3 regions of the Pantoea sp. X-Soil-ISGK-355 genome follow, and region 1 is predicted to be linked to each of the others. Evidence: predicted binding sites of a transcription regulator. Region 1 holds the regulator's gene; each other region holds the start of a gene.
What was found. The regulator LexA, encoded in region 1, represses DNA repair genes until DNA is damaged. The targets are predictions, from matches to a motif close to TNCTGTATGTACATACAGNA.

Region 1 (4,200 bases):
TGCGCTTTCTCATGGGAGATTTTTTTGCTGCGTGCTTCATCTTCGACGGCTTTTTCAATCGCTTTGGATTGCAGCAGACGGTTGAACAGATCCTGACGCGCCGGTAAACGCGGGCCAATCGCCGCCAGCCGCTGACGGGCAAAATGGATGCGCGCCACGCGAGCCAGCTTCTGGGCGATCGACTTATCCGTACCGTGCTCCGTGGCCATACGGCGCAGTGAGACGGTCGGCGAGAAGCGAACAAAGCTGTCGCGTCCGTGCCAGATCACCGCAAAGAACTTCTGTACACCGTTCAGCACACGCAGGTGTGGCGTGGCTTCGCCCTGGACTTCACGTCCTGGTGCGCGGCCAAACATTACCGTGACCGGCAGCATCTGGATATCGAGCTTAGGATTATTGCGATGCAGATCGAGGTAATCGTGAAAGATTTTCACCGATTCGACGCTGGGCACAAAGTAGGGGAATACGCGCGGGCCATCGTGGATAAATACGTGGCGCGGCAGCAGTGAACCATCAATCTCCAGCGGAGAGAGCGGATCAGGCAGATGATGCCGCAGACACTGCGCGCGTAAAGTCAGTAAGTCGGCCTTCGAATCGTAAGGCAAAACATACATAATAGGTCGGGTCGGATCCAGACCATGTTCAGACACGGGATCGGCCGGAATGGCCTTACTTTTTACCAAAAACGACAGTGGTAAATTAAGCAATTTGTAATAGAGTTTACGCCAACCTGACATAGACAACATGAAGCCTCTTGTTAGCAAAGCGCCGCAAGCATACCAGAAAGTGCAGCGAAGATCTGTGGTGGTGCCAATTGCACGCAGCCCAGACATTGACGTCAATCCGATAAAAGGGTTCCCACATCATGGCAAATAATGCCACCGGACTTATCAGAATAATTAAAGCCGCAGGTTACTCCTGGCAGGGACTGCGTGCCGCCTGGCAACATGAAGCGGCGTTTCGTCAGGAAGCCCTGGCTGCGCTGGTCGCCATTATTATCGCCTGCTGGCTGGATGTCGATGTGGTCTCACGCATCCTGATGATTGGGTCGGTGGTGCTGGTGGTCATTGTCGAAATCCTTAATAGCGCCATTGAATCCGTGGTCGACCGCATCGGTCAGGAGCATCATCCGCTGGCGGGCCGGGCCAAAGATATGGGATCTGCGGCAGTACTGATCAGCATCTTACTGGCACTCTTTGTCTGGATCGCGCTGCTCTGGACACATTTGCGATAAGCGTTCCATATCGCGCCGGAAGCCGCGTTTTGCCTGACAATCGGTTTCCATTTCGCCAATACCTGTATATACTCACAGCGACTGTATAAACAACCAGGGGGCGGGATGAAAGCATTAACCAGCAGGCAGCAGCAGGTCTATGACCTGATTCGCGACCATATTTCTTCAACAGGCATGCCGCCTACGCGCGCAGAGATTGCTGCACAACTGGGCTTCCGCTCACCGAATGCGGCAGAAGAGCACCTGAAAGCGCTGGCGCGTAAAGGCGTCATTGAGATCGTTTCCGGTGCATCGCGCGGCATTCGCCTGCTAATGGAAGAAGAAGCCTCAGAAGGCATACCGTTGATTGGCCGGGTTGCTGCCGGTGAGCCAATCATGGCGCAGGAACATATCGAAACCCACTATAAAGTGGATCCGGGCCTGTTTAAGCCCTCTGCCGACTTCCTGCTGCGCGTCAGCGGAATGTCGATGAAAGATATCGGGATTATGGATGGCGACCTGCTCGCGGTACATAAAACCCAGGATGTGCGCAATGGCCAGGTTGTCGTTGCCCGCATTGATGATGAAGTCACCGTTAAGCGCTGGAAAAAGCAGGGTGCTATCGTGCATCTGCTGCCTGAAAACAGCGATTTCGACCCGATTGTTGTCGATACCCGTGCACAGTCCCTGACCATTGAAGGTCTGGCGGTTGGCGTGGTGCGTAACGGCGAGTGGCTCTGATTCTGAGGGCTGCGTGCATTCGCTTTCTCTGATGCTATTCTGTCTGCCCTAATTTTGTCGCTGCCTGTTTTGCGCAGCGACACTGAGCACGGAACGGCGAATGCGCTTTCTCACGGCAACGGATAAAAATCTCTGGCGGCTTGCGCTGCCGATGATCCTTTCAAATATCACCGTTCCCTTACTGGGCGTGGTCGATACTGCAGTTATTGGTCATCTCGACAGCCCTGTCTATCTTGGCGGGGTTGCGGTCGGGACCACTGTGACCAGTTTCCTCTTTATGCTGCTGCTTTTTCTTCGAATGAGTACGACTGGCCTGACGGCGCAGGCGTTTGGTGCCGGTGATAAAATGGCGCTGGCACGTGCGCTGACCCAGCCGCTGATGATTGCGCTGCTGGCAGGTGTACTGTTCATCGCTTTACGTTATCCGATTATTCAGCTGGCGACCCATCTGGTTGGCGGTAATCCCGCGGTACTGGAACAGGCGGCGCTGTTTATTCAGATTCGCTGGCTCAGTGCACCCGCCACGCTGGCAAACCTGGTCATTCTGGGCTGGCTGCTGGGCGTGCAGTATGCGCGCGCGCCAGTGATCCTGCTGGTGGTAGGCAATCTGGTTAACATCGGGCTCGATCTCTGGCTGGTGATGGGACTGCACTGGGGTGTCGCGGGGGCGGCAACCGCCACGGCGCTGGCGGAGTACATCACGCTGGGTGTCGGCGGTATCATGGTCTGGCGAGTCCTGAAGCTGCGCGGTATTACGTTAAGCCTGCTGAAGCAGAGCTGGCGCGGTGACAGCGGCCGGCTGCTGCGGCTGAACCGGGACATCATGCTGCGCTCATTGATGCTGCAACTCTGTTTCGCCTCGCTGACCGTGCTGGGCGCGCGGCTGGGCCCGGATGTGGTGGCGGTTAACGCGGTATTGCTGATGTTCATTACGTTCACGGCCTATGCGCTGGATGGCTTTGCCTACGCAGTTGAAGCTTTTGCCGGCGAGGCCCATGGTGCAAAAGATGGCGGCAAACTGCTGCGTGTCTGGCACTCTGCCTGTCGGCAGGCGGTGGTGGTAGCGCTGTTCTTTTCCCTGACCTATGCCATTGCTGGCCCGCAGATTGTTACCCTGTTGACCTCTCTTCCTTCGCTGCAACAAAGTGCTGACCGCTATCTGGTCTGGCAGATCGTTATGCCGCTGATCGGCGTCTGGTGTTATCTGCTGGATGGGATGTTCATCGGCGCAACACGCGGACGTGAGATGCGTAACAGCATGGTGGTGGCAGCAGCAGGCTACTTTCTGATGCTGCTCAGCGTACCGGCGCTGGGTAATCACGGACTGTGGCTGGCGGTAACGGTTTTCCTGGCGCTGCGCGGCCTGTCGCTGTGGCTCATCTGGCGTAAGCACTGGCGTCAGAACAGCTGGTTTGATGCCTGAGTCAGTCGTGGCTGCACGCAAGCCGATACAGATTATTCTGTATTATTCCACGGTTAATAAATTGGCTACTATAATTAACTCTATGCAGCGCAGTTAACCAGCGCTTTATATCGTTATTTTGTTAAGTAACAAGATAATCATTAAACCCCGAGGATTGGAGGTCTGCCATGAATAAAGATGAAGCCAGCGGCAACTGGAAGCAGTTCAAAGGCAAAATGAAAGAGAAATGGGGCAAGCTGACCGATGACGACATGCAGGTTATCGAAGGTAAACGCGATCAGCTGGTCGGCAAAATCCAGGAACGTTATGGCTATGCGAAAGATGAAGCAGAGCGTGAAGTAACCGACTGGGAAGGTCAGAACAAAGATCACCGCTGGTAATCTGATACCAGGCTGATAATCAGCTAAAAGCTTTCCGGCGCGCCCGCCCCGGAACGGCACAGGGACGGAACAGCACAAGGATGTGCAGATTACCCGCGTTTGCCCCGCTTTTTACCCTCATCCTGATGGTCATGCTCGCAGCTTTCATGGTGCGTACAGGCTTCGACCGCAGCACAATTTTCACATAAACCATGCGCTTCAATCACGCTATGACGTAAAGCGAACTGTGCTTCACCCGCCAGCGTTGCGATAATCTTCTCCACGCCCTGCGCCTGTTTCTCCGTTACCGCAGCACAGCGGTCACAGACCAGCATCACCGATGTATGTGCCGGTGCCTCAAAATGGTGGCACATGACGTAGCTGTTGTTGGATTCCACCCGATGAATGAAACCCTGCTCCAGCAGGAAATCCAGCGCACGATAGACCGTGGGCGGCTTAGCCTG
Region 2 (4,200 bases), 3.0 Mb from region 1:
ACGTTCACGCTGCACATCCAGCGTTGAGGCGGCTGAAACCTGATCGAGCAGAGGCTGCGTCTCATCGACCCAGCCGGGTGCCACCGCTACGCCAGGCGCTGCCGCAATAGCGCGCACCCGTGTCTGCCGGAACTGACCAAATAGCTGCCCCATCTGAGACTGCGACAGCAGCGCCGCCATCTGAGTGGCGAGCGTAACCAGGAATGACTCTTCGCTTTCATCAAACTGACGATGTTCGCGCTGCTGCACCACCAGCACGCCAAGAAGTTGACGACGGCTGATAATGGGCACGCCGAGGAAGGAGCGATAGCGCTCCTCTTTGACTGCGGGGATATATTTAAAGCTGGGGTGACTCTGGGCGTCAGCAAGGTTAATCGGTTCGGCCAGACGGCCCACTAAACCGACGATACCTTCGTCAAACGCCAGCGTCACGGTGCGGCCACGCGGTTTTTTGAGGCCGCGCGTCGCCATCAGGTAATAGCAGCGACGATCGTGGTCGGCGAGGTAAACGGAACAGACTTCCGTATCCATCGCCAGACAGATCTCATTGACCAGGATGTCGAGTGCTTCATTGAGACGCGGCGCACTCGCCACTTTTTCTACAATTTCGCGCAACTGAGTGAGCATAAAGGGCGTGGCCTAACCTCTCTTACGTCGATGGGCAGGATTATTTCGCTGCCCCGCACTCTCCTGCATAGACATCACCACGCCAGCGAATTCCTTCATTACCCGACGATAGACGTCGCGCTTAAAGGAGACAACCTGACGCACCGGATACCAGAAACTGACCCAGCGCCAGCCGTCAAATTCCGGCGTGCTGCTGTGCTGCACATTGATATCCGCGTCATTACACATTAACTGCAGAAGAAACCACTTTTGTTTCTGGCCGATACATACCGGCTTTGTGTCCCAACGCACCAAACGTTTTGGCAACTTGTAACGTAACCAGTTACGGGTAGAGGCAAGTATTCGAACATCTTTCCGGTGTAATCCGACCTCTTCGAACAGTTCGCGATACATCGCCTGTTCTGCGGTTTCACCGGGATTGATGCCTCCCTGAGGAAATTGCCAGGAGTGCTGTCCAAAGCGCCTGGCCCATAATACTTGTCCCTGCCGGTTACAGATTACGATACCAACATTCGGGCGGTAGCCATCATCATCGATCACCGGACTACCTCAAAGCAAAATTTGAATGGCCTGATTGTTTCACACTCCTTACAGGCGGTAAACCACTGGATTCATGGGGGGTTGAGGCATCAATAGCGGGATAACTCACAGAAAAGGGCATAGTTATAAACAAAGACTGCAAAAAAGCTCGATCTTATTCACCTTTTCTGTGGATAGCTTTGTGCAGAACGCGGGAGTTAACTGAATAACCCTGCTATCACACCTGGGAATACCGAAAAGAGTTAATTCCTTATCTGACTGATTAAAAATGAAATTAATGCAGAATCACGCTTCACTGGCTTTTTATAAACAGCGAATATTTTTACGCCCACTGACAATTGGTTAAATTATAATCACAGTGCTTTTTATCCACAGATAATCGCTCAGGGTTAGGTCAGGCCGGTGAAATTCTGTTCAAATGGCGAAAAGTCAAGGCTGTAAATGGAACCAGTACCGCAAAGATAAGGGGGTTATCCCACTTTTCTGTGGATAACCGGACTGGAGATCCTGTTCATTATTGCGGGTAAGCTGGGATAACCCTGACCCACTGCAGATAGCACGAGGGCAATCCACTCAAAAAAGCATGATCTATCATGTTATTATCGAGCCCGGACACGATTTATTTTAGCGGGACAACTTACTTATCCGTACCTGTACACATTTTAATCATTATGAGTTATCAACATGCGTTATCCACCAGGACCACCCGAAGATGAAGCCAGCCTGCTGGCACGCGCGCAGGATTTAGCCGGATTACCTATGGAAACGCTGGCTGCACGTGCCGGCCTGCCCATGCCTGCGGATCTTAAACGCGATAAAGGCTGGGTCGGCATGCTGCTGGAGTGGCACCTTGGGGCGAGCGCGGGCAGCAAAGCGGAACAGGACTTTGCCCATCTGGGTATCGAACTGAAAACCATCCCGATTGATGCACAGGGTAAACCGCTGGAAACCACCTTTGTCTGTGTCGCACCGCTGACCGGTAACAGCGGCGTAACCTGGCTTACCAGCCATGTGCGTCACAAGCTGGCGCGGGTGTTGTGGATCCCGGTTGAAGGTGGGCGTGAGATTCCGCTGCGGGAACGCCGTGTCGGCGCGCCACTGTTGTGGAGCCCGAATGCGGAAGAAGATGAGATGTTGCGACAGGACTGGGAGGAACTGATGGATATGATCGTGCTGGGGCGCGTTGAGCAGATTACCGCACGGCATGGTGCCTGGCTGCAAATCCGGCCCAAAGCCGCCAATAGCAAGGCACTGACCGAGGGAATCGGCGATCAGGGCCAGCCCATTATGACTCTGCCGCGCGGCTTCTACCTGAAGAAGAGCTTCACCGGTCCCCTGCTGGCGCGCCATTTTCTCCTGTAAATCGCGTCTCCTGCGCGACCAATGTCGCAATTTTGTGGGAGATTGGCGAATTCAATGCGTATAATCGCCGTTTACTTTTCGTTTAGGATTGAATGCCGGTATGTTTGAGTGGATTTCCGATCCCAACGCCTGGCTGGCGCTGGGCACCCTGACCATCCTTGAGGTGGTGCTGGGTATTGATAACATCATTTTCCTGTCGCTGGTGGTCGCTAAGCTGCCAAAACACCAGCAAGCCAGTGCACGCCGTATTGGTCTGATGGGCGCGATGCTGATGCGTCTTGGCCTGCTGGCTTCCATCGCGTGGGTCGCCCGTCTGACTAATCCGCTGTTTACGCTGATGGATCATGCATTCTCGGCGCGCGATCTGATTCTGCTGTTTGGCGGTCTGTTCCTGTTGTGGAAATCGAGCATGGAGATCCATGAAACGATTGAAGGCAGTGAAGGCGAGCACAACACCCGCGTTCATTCGTTCCTTGGTGCCATAGTGCAGATCATGATGCTCGACATTATTTTCAGCCTCGACTCCGTGATTACCGCCATCGGCCTCTCTGATCATCTGTTTATTATGATGGCGGCAGTGGTCATTGCAGTGCTGATGATGATGTTTGCCGCACGCGCCATTGGTGAGTTTGTTGAACGCCATCCGTCAGTCAAAATGCTGGCCCTCTCCTTCCTGATTCTGGTCGGTTTTACCCTGATTCTGGAGAGTTTCGCGGTTCACGTACCAAAAGGTTACATTTATTTTGCTATGTTCTTCTCCATGGCGGTTGAGTGCCTTAACCTGATGCGCAGCAAGAAAAAGCACGCCTGATAAAGTCAAGGGCGAGCCTGCTCGCCCGATTATTTTCAGAATCCTACGATTAACCCTGCCGGCAAAACCATTTATTACTACACTTTTTGCACTTAACGATTTGTGAGGAAGAGGCGAGATGAAAGGGTGGGCAGGCGTAGCAATGGTGATGGTAACCGCAGCGTTCCTGAGTGGATGCAGCTCTGATTATGTCATGGCGACCAAAGATGGCCGGATGATCATGACCGAAGGCAAGCCGAGCATTGATAAAGAGACCGGCCTGGTGCAGTACACCGACCAGACGGGTCACGAGGTGCAGATTAACAGCGACGAGGTCTCAACGATCATTGAACGTTAAGTGCCCGATTTAATCACCTGCCATCGATTCCACGCTGGCAGGCGATTTCCCCGACTTTTCCCCCTTCCTTCCCCGCCGTTGCTCGCGCTATAGTCCCTGAGGACACAACATTCCATTCCATAAAAAAAGGAAGCTGGCAATGCACTATCATCGTATTCCCCACAGCACGCTGGAAGTGAGTCAGCTGGGGTTGGGCACTATGACGTTTGGCGAACAGAACAGTGAAGCCGACGCCCATGCTCAACTGGATTTGGCTATCCGTTCCGGCATCAACTTTATTGATACTGCCGAGATGTATCCGGTGCCACCGCGCCCGGAAACTCAGGGTCTGACCGAACAATACATTGGCAGCTGGCTTAAACAGCGCGGCAGCCGCGACAAAATCATCCTGGCCAGTAAAGTGGCGGGTCCGTCACGCGGCAATGATGCTTCGATTCGCCCGGATATGGCACTTGACCGTAAAAACATCCGCGCCGCACTCGATGCCAGCCTGAAACGCCTGAACACCGACTACCTTGATCTC
Region 3 (4,200 bases), 2.1 Mb from region 1:
AGACTTTTACCTGTTGTGCCAATTGCTTCTGCGTTAATTGCAGTGATTTACGTCGGAGTCGGATGCGGTCACCCAGCGTTTCATTTTTCATCAGCTTGACTTTTTGATTGAGAGTGACTTAAGTATACTTAACCCTGGTATTTAAGCAATCTTAAATTCAGGGTTAAGGACGTGGCTGTTCTGCACGCAGTGTGTTCCAGAGACCTTACCGGACAAAGGGGTGTGGCATGGAAAGTAGTCTGATTACCAGTATGGGTGCGTTGGTTCTGGGTGGGGGGGCAGCAGCACTGTTCTGGAAACCGTTATTGGCGGGTATTGCGTCAATCGTAACCAGTAATCGAGCCGGCGGCGAAATTATTACCAGCTACAAAGAGCAGGTGGTGTTGCTGAAAGAGAGCAACCTGATGATACGGGAGGAGAACGATGAGTTACGTGAACGTCATGACAGAAATTTGCGACGTATTGCGACACTCGAAACGGATCTACGGTTAATCAAGAATGCCGTAGGTATTTTACTGGCGATGACCGAAACCGATCAGAACGATAAATTTCGTAATGAGATTAATCGGCTGATCTCAACTCTGGAGGATCGCAGCGATGACAACAATTAACAGCCTTAAGGCTCCTATGTTACAACGGCGCAAAGTTATCCTCGGCTGCATTCTGCTGAGCTGTTCGATGATTTGCATTCTGATGACAATTATTTTTCTCTACGTCAGTAACACGGCAAATAAGCGGGTTGAGGAGATCCGGGCAGATTATCGGGTCATTGCAGCGCGGCGTGATGAGCGGGTGGATTTGCTGACCAGTCAGGTTGCAGCATTACAGCATAAGCTTGATGTGATACCTGATCGCGTCGCCGACAAAACGATCACAAAAGTAAAAGAAGTCGTGATTGAGAATGAGGTGCCATCCGCGAAACCCACCGGGAAACCGTAACTTCCGATTATTCTTAGTGCGGATTCGCTATGATCGACTAGTTTTAAATCTCCGGACGACATTTTGTACCTGAACTGACGTCCGCTGATTGGCCGGTTGATGAACCGCTAAGCCTAAACACTTTTGATAACTGACCAGAAGGAAATTTAGCATGAGCGATTCAACAGAAACCAAAACCAAAAATGACTATCTGCGCGATGTGACTTCGCAGCTTAAAGAGATGCGCCACTACGCGCAGACCAACACCGAAACCCTGTCCAGCCATTGGTTAGCGTTTGATGCTGGTGAGTATAAAGATAAGACGAATGCCGACCGTATCGATGCGTTGCTGAATAAGCAGGGGAAACTGCTGGAAGATCTGGATGCCGCCATTCAGGACATCGAGATTGAAATTAATCACAGTGAGCAGGAGAGCTGATTCATCTCCCGCTGACTGATACGGTGGCCGCTAAGAGATTAGTCGGCCACCAGCCACATTTCCGCTTCGTCGAACATCTCTTCAACAATACGCGCAACTGTCGCCTTATCGTTCTTACTCAAATCAGTATCAATCGCGTTACGTTCCATCGGCTTGACCTTAACTTCGATGTCAGGAAACACCCGATGTACCCGCTTTTCCAGCTCCTCACGAATCATCTCGCGAGCACCCGGTAAACCGGCAACGTTGCGCTTGTCATAAATCAACTCAACAAACATGATGGCAATCCATTCAGGGCAAAATCGCTGATATATAATACTGTAAATAAAAACAGTAGCAAGGCAGTGCGCCTGATTTCGCGTAAATTTTTATCTCGCGAAAACCTCCATCTTCGACTAGCAAAATGCGCACGCATCGCGACATAATGCTGGCTTACTTTTCAGGAGGTCCGCGATGCGACAACTGGTCATTGATATTCTGCTAAAGCTGGCAAAGATGGACGTCGATGCAAAAGAGCTGACGGCGCAGCTTGAAGCGCAGTCCCTGCTGGTTGCAGCGCTGCTGGTGCAGGCGAAACAGGACAACTCGCTGACCATTACAGAAACGGTGCAGGATGCCATCATTACCGCTTCGCAATCGTCGACTGAGTTTCTGCAGTCGGATGTTGATCTGCTGCTGACGCATATCAATCGTCTGCTGGCGGTTGCAAGCTATGTAGAAGTGAAAGGCAAAGCCACGGAAGAGCGAGAGTAGGGCCATTTTTCAATACACCTCCGGAGAGGAAAGCCCGGCAATCTCTCCGGAGGCAGTGCAGTTGCTTTGCCCAAAAGTGCAATCATCACCTGCGGCTTAACGTGAAGGTATCGCGTTTTTGCTTTACTGCTCTATCCGATGCTGTGCGACAGTCTGAGAGGTGTCACTTATACCTCTTCAGTGCAGGGAACGTTACAGCTCGTTTTTGATGCAGAACTCTTCCCAGCTCATTCCCAGCGACTCAGCATGAGATTTGAGATAGGTCTCGATAGCCTCAGCCGCTACCGCTTTATCGGGCTCAGCGAGCTGAATAGAAAAAATCATCCCATCCAGATTCTTCTGCCGTAAAAAGGCCGCATAGATGCGTTCGGCGTGCCATTCACGCAGCTGTCGCAGCGACAGATTAGCGGCACGGGCATCGCTCTCCGTTAACTCATCCAGTGCTGACTGAAAGTCGGGATGCGCGGTAAAAAACATTTCACGTGCCTGGGCATAATAGGCTTCTGGCGTTTTCATATTTATATTCCTGAAAGGCTGATGCAGCGCGTCAGTGTATCGGGTTGTCTTCCGCTTGTCAGGCGTGCCAGAGCCCATTCAGACTGCCAGTAGCCGATTAAAACGCTGACCGATGTCCTGGCTCATGAGTAAATTCTGCTGCAATCGGCCGCTTGCGGGTGTCTGAACAGCCAGATTCCTTGCGCTGCGCGGTGAAAAAATTATAACGTAGCCGCCATTGACGCGATCTTAGGGATTAAACATGAAAAAGTGGATGCTGATTGCCGCGCTGGCACTGAGTGGCTGTGCGCAAATCAACGATTATGAAAATGCGGTACAGGCGCCGGCACCGGCTGATCTGCAGGGGAACTGGCAAACTGTCGGCCCACAAAGCAGCCTGATCAGCGAACAGGCAATAGCCAGTCTGATTATCAATGCGGATGGCAGCACGCTGGATTGCCGCCAGTGGATGCGTGTGATTGCGAAGCCAGGCAAGCTGACCCGTCTGAACGGTGACTATGTCAACGTCACGCGAAAGATTCGGGTGATGCCGCTGGTCGTCGATAACAGTGAACTTAAGTATGACGGGCTGACCCTGCGCAAAGTGGCGCGTCCGACACTAGAGTGTCAGCAGGCACTGGAAGAAGTGGCAAAACAGCCGAAAGCTGCTGTCATTCAGAATATTGAACCGCAGCTGCTGCGCACGCCGATTACTGAGCATAACGCGCAGTCCTAACCGCAGCCCATAAAAAAACCGCCCCGGCAGCACGCGAAAGCGTCCGGCAGGGCGGTTTTACGCTTATTCAGTCACTTATTCTGCTACTACCCAGACGCTGACGCTGCCACCGTTACAGGCAAAGACGGCTGTACCGTGCTCGTCAGCCGTAATGGTCTCTTCACGGTTCCCCAGATGATCGCGCCAGACCTTACCGGCAAAGCCTTCGCCCATCGGCACACTTTTCTCGCCCGCATCGCCGTTCGACATGATCACCACACAGCCTGGCTGCGTTTCGGTGCCGCTGCGGCTGAACGCCACGCAGTTAGGATGATCAAAATAGTCGGTCTGCACGCCCCAGCCATACTGCTGACGTGCCCGGATTAATCCTTCCAGTTCAGGAATGACCGGCATCTCAATTTTGTGCGTCTCGCCGTCGCCGCCCTCATCTTCATAAGTCGCCCCGAAAAGGTCAGGATAGAAAATGGTTGGCACGCCCTGCTCACGCAGCAGGATCAGCGCATAGGCCAGCGGTTTGAACCAGGCCTCAACCGGCGCTTCGAGCGACTGCAGCGGCTGGGTGTCATGGTTAGCCACGATGGTCACGGCATGCCACGGATCCGCCACCACCAGCGAGTTAGCAAAAATCTGGCTCATATCGTAGGCGCTGCCTGCGGTAGAGGCCTGATGGAAGTTCATGTGCAGTGGCGCATCAAACAGCATGGTTTTGCCTTCCACCTGATGCACGTACTCCTGCAGCTTCTCGGTTTCAAACGACCAGTATTCCGCGACGATAAACATCGGTTCTTCAGCGACGTCCTGAATATGATCGATCCACTCTTTATAGAACCAGGCCGGGATATGTTTTACCGCATCCAGA

Region 2: mutH (DNA mismatch repair endonuclease MutH) is a predicted target of LexA. The motif match lies at 1,601-1,620, and genes of this name have one in related genera.
Region 3: AC6I8J_RS11150 (DinI-like family protein) is a predicted target of LexA. The motif match lies at 1,674-1,693, and genes of this name have one in related genera.

What each region holds. Positions count from the first base shown of each region.
Region 1 covers NZ_AP035971.1:320,524-324,723, forward strand. The annotation lists gene plsB (glycerol-3-phosphate 1-O-acyltransferase PlsB) at 1-737, opposite strand, end outside; gene AC6I8J_RS01370 (diacylglycerol kinase) at 866-1,234, shown strand; gene lexA (transcriptional repressor LexA) at 1,340-1,954, shown strand; gene dinF (MATE family efflux transporter DinF) at 2,055-3,377, shown strand; gene AC6I8J_RS01385 (CsbD family protein) at 3,545-3,757, shown strand; gene zur (zinc uptake transcriptional repressor Zur) at 3,847-4,200, opposite strand, start outside.
Region 2 covers NZ_AP035971.1:3,283,400-3,287,599, forward strand. The annotation lists gene ptsP (phosphoenolpyruvate--protein phosphotransferase) at 1-627, opposite strand, end outside; gene rppH (RNA pyrophosphohydrolase) at 640-1,167, opposite strand; gene mutH (DNA mismatch repair endonuclease MutH) at 1,852-2,529, shown strand; gene AC6I8J_RS15035 (TerC family protein) at 2,630-3,340, shown strand; gene AC6I8J_RS15040 (YgdI/YgdR family lipoprotein) at 3,459-3,677, shown strand; gene AC6I8J_RS15045 (NADP(H)-dependent aldo-keto reductase) at 3,817-4,200, shown strand, end outside.
Region 3 covers NZ_AP035971.1:2,405,164-2,409,363, reverse strand. The annotation lists gene AC6I8J_RS11170 (helix-turn-helix domain-containing protein) at 1-91, opposite strand, end outside; gene AC6I8J_RS11165 (hypothetical protein) at 228-611, shown strand; gene AC6I8J_RS11160 (hypothetical protein) at 694-939, shown strand; gene AC6I8J_RS11155 (hypothetical protein) at 1,091-1,357, shown strand; gene AC6I8J_RS11150 (DinI-like family protein) at 1,396-1,635, opposite strand; gene iraP (anti-adapter protein IraP) at 1,811-2,110, shown strand; gene AC6I8J_RS11140 (DUF6388 family protein) at 2,303-2,626, opposite strand; gene yedD (lipoprotein YedD) at 2,868-3,341, shown strand; gene amyA (alpha-amylase) at 3,417-4,200, opposite strand, start outside.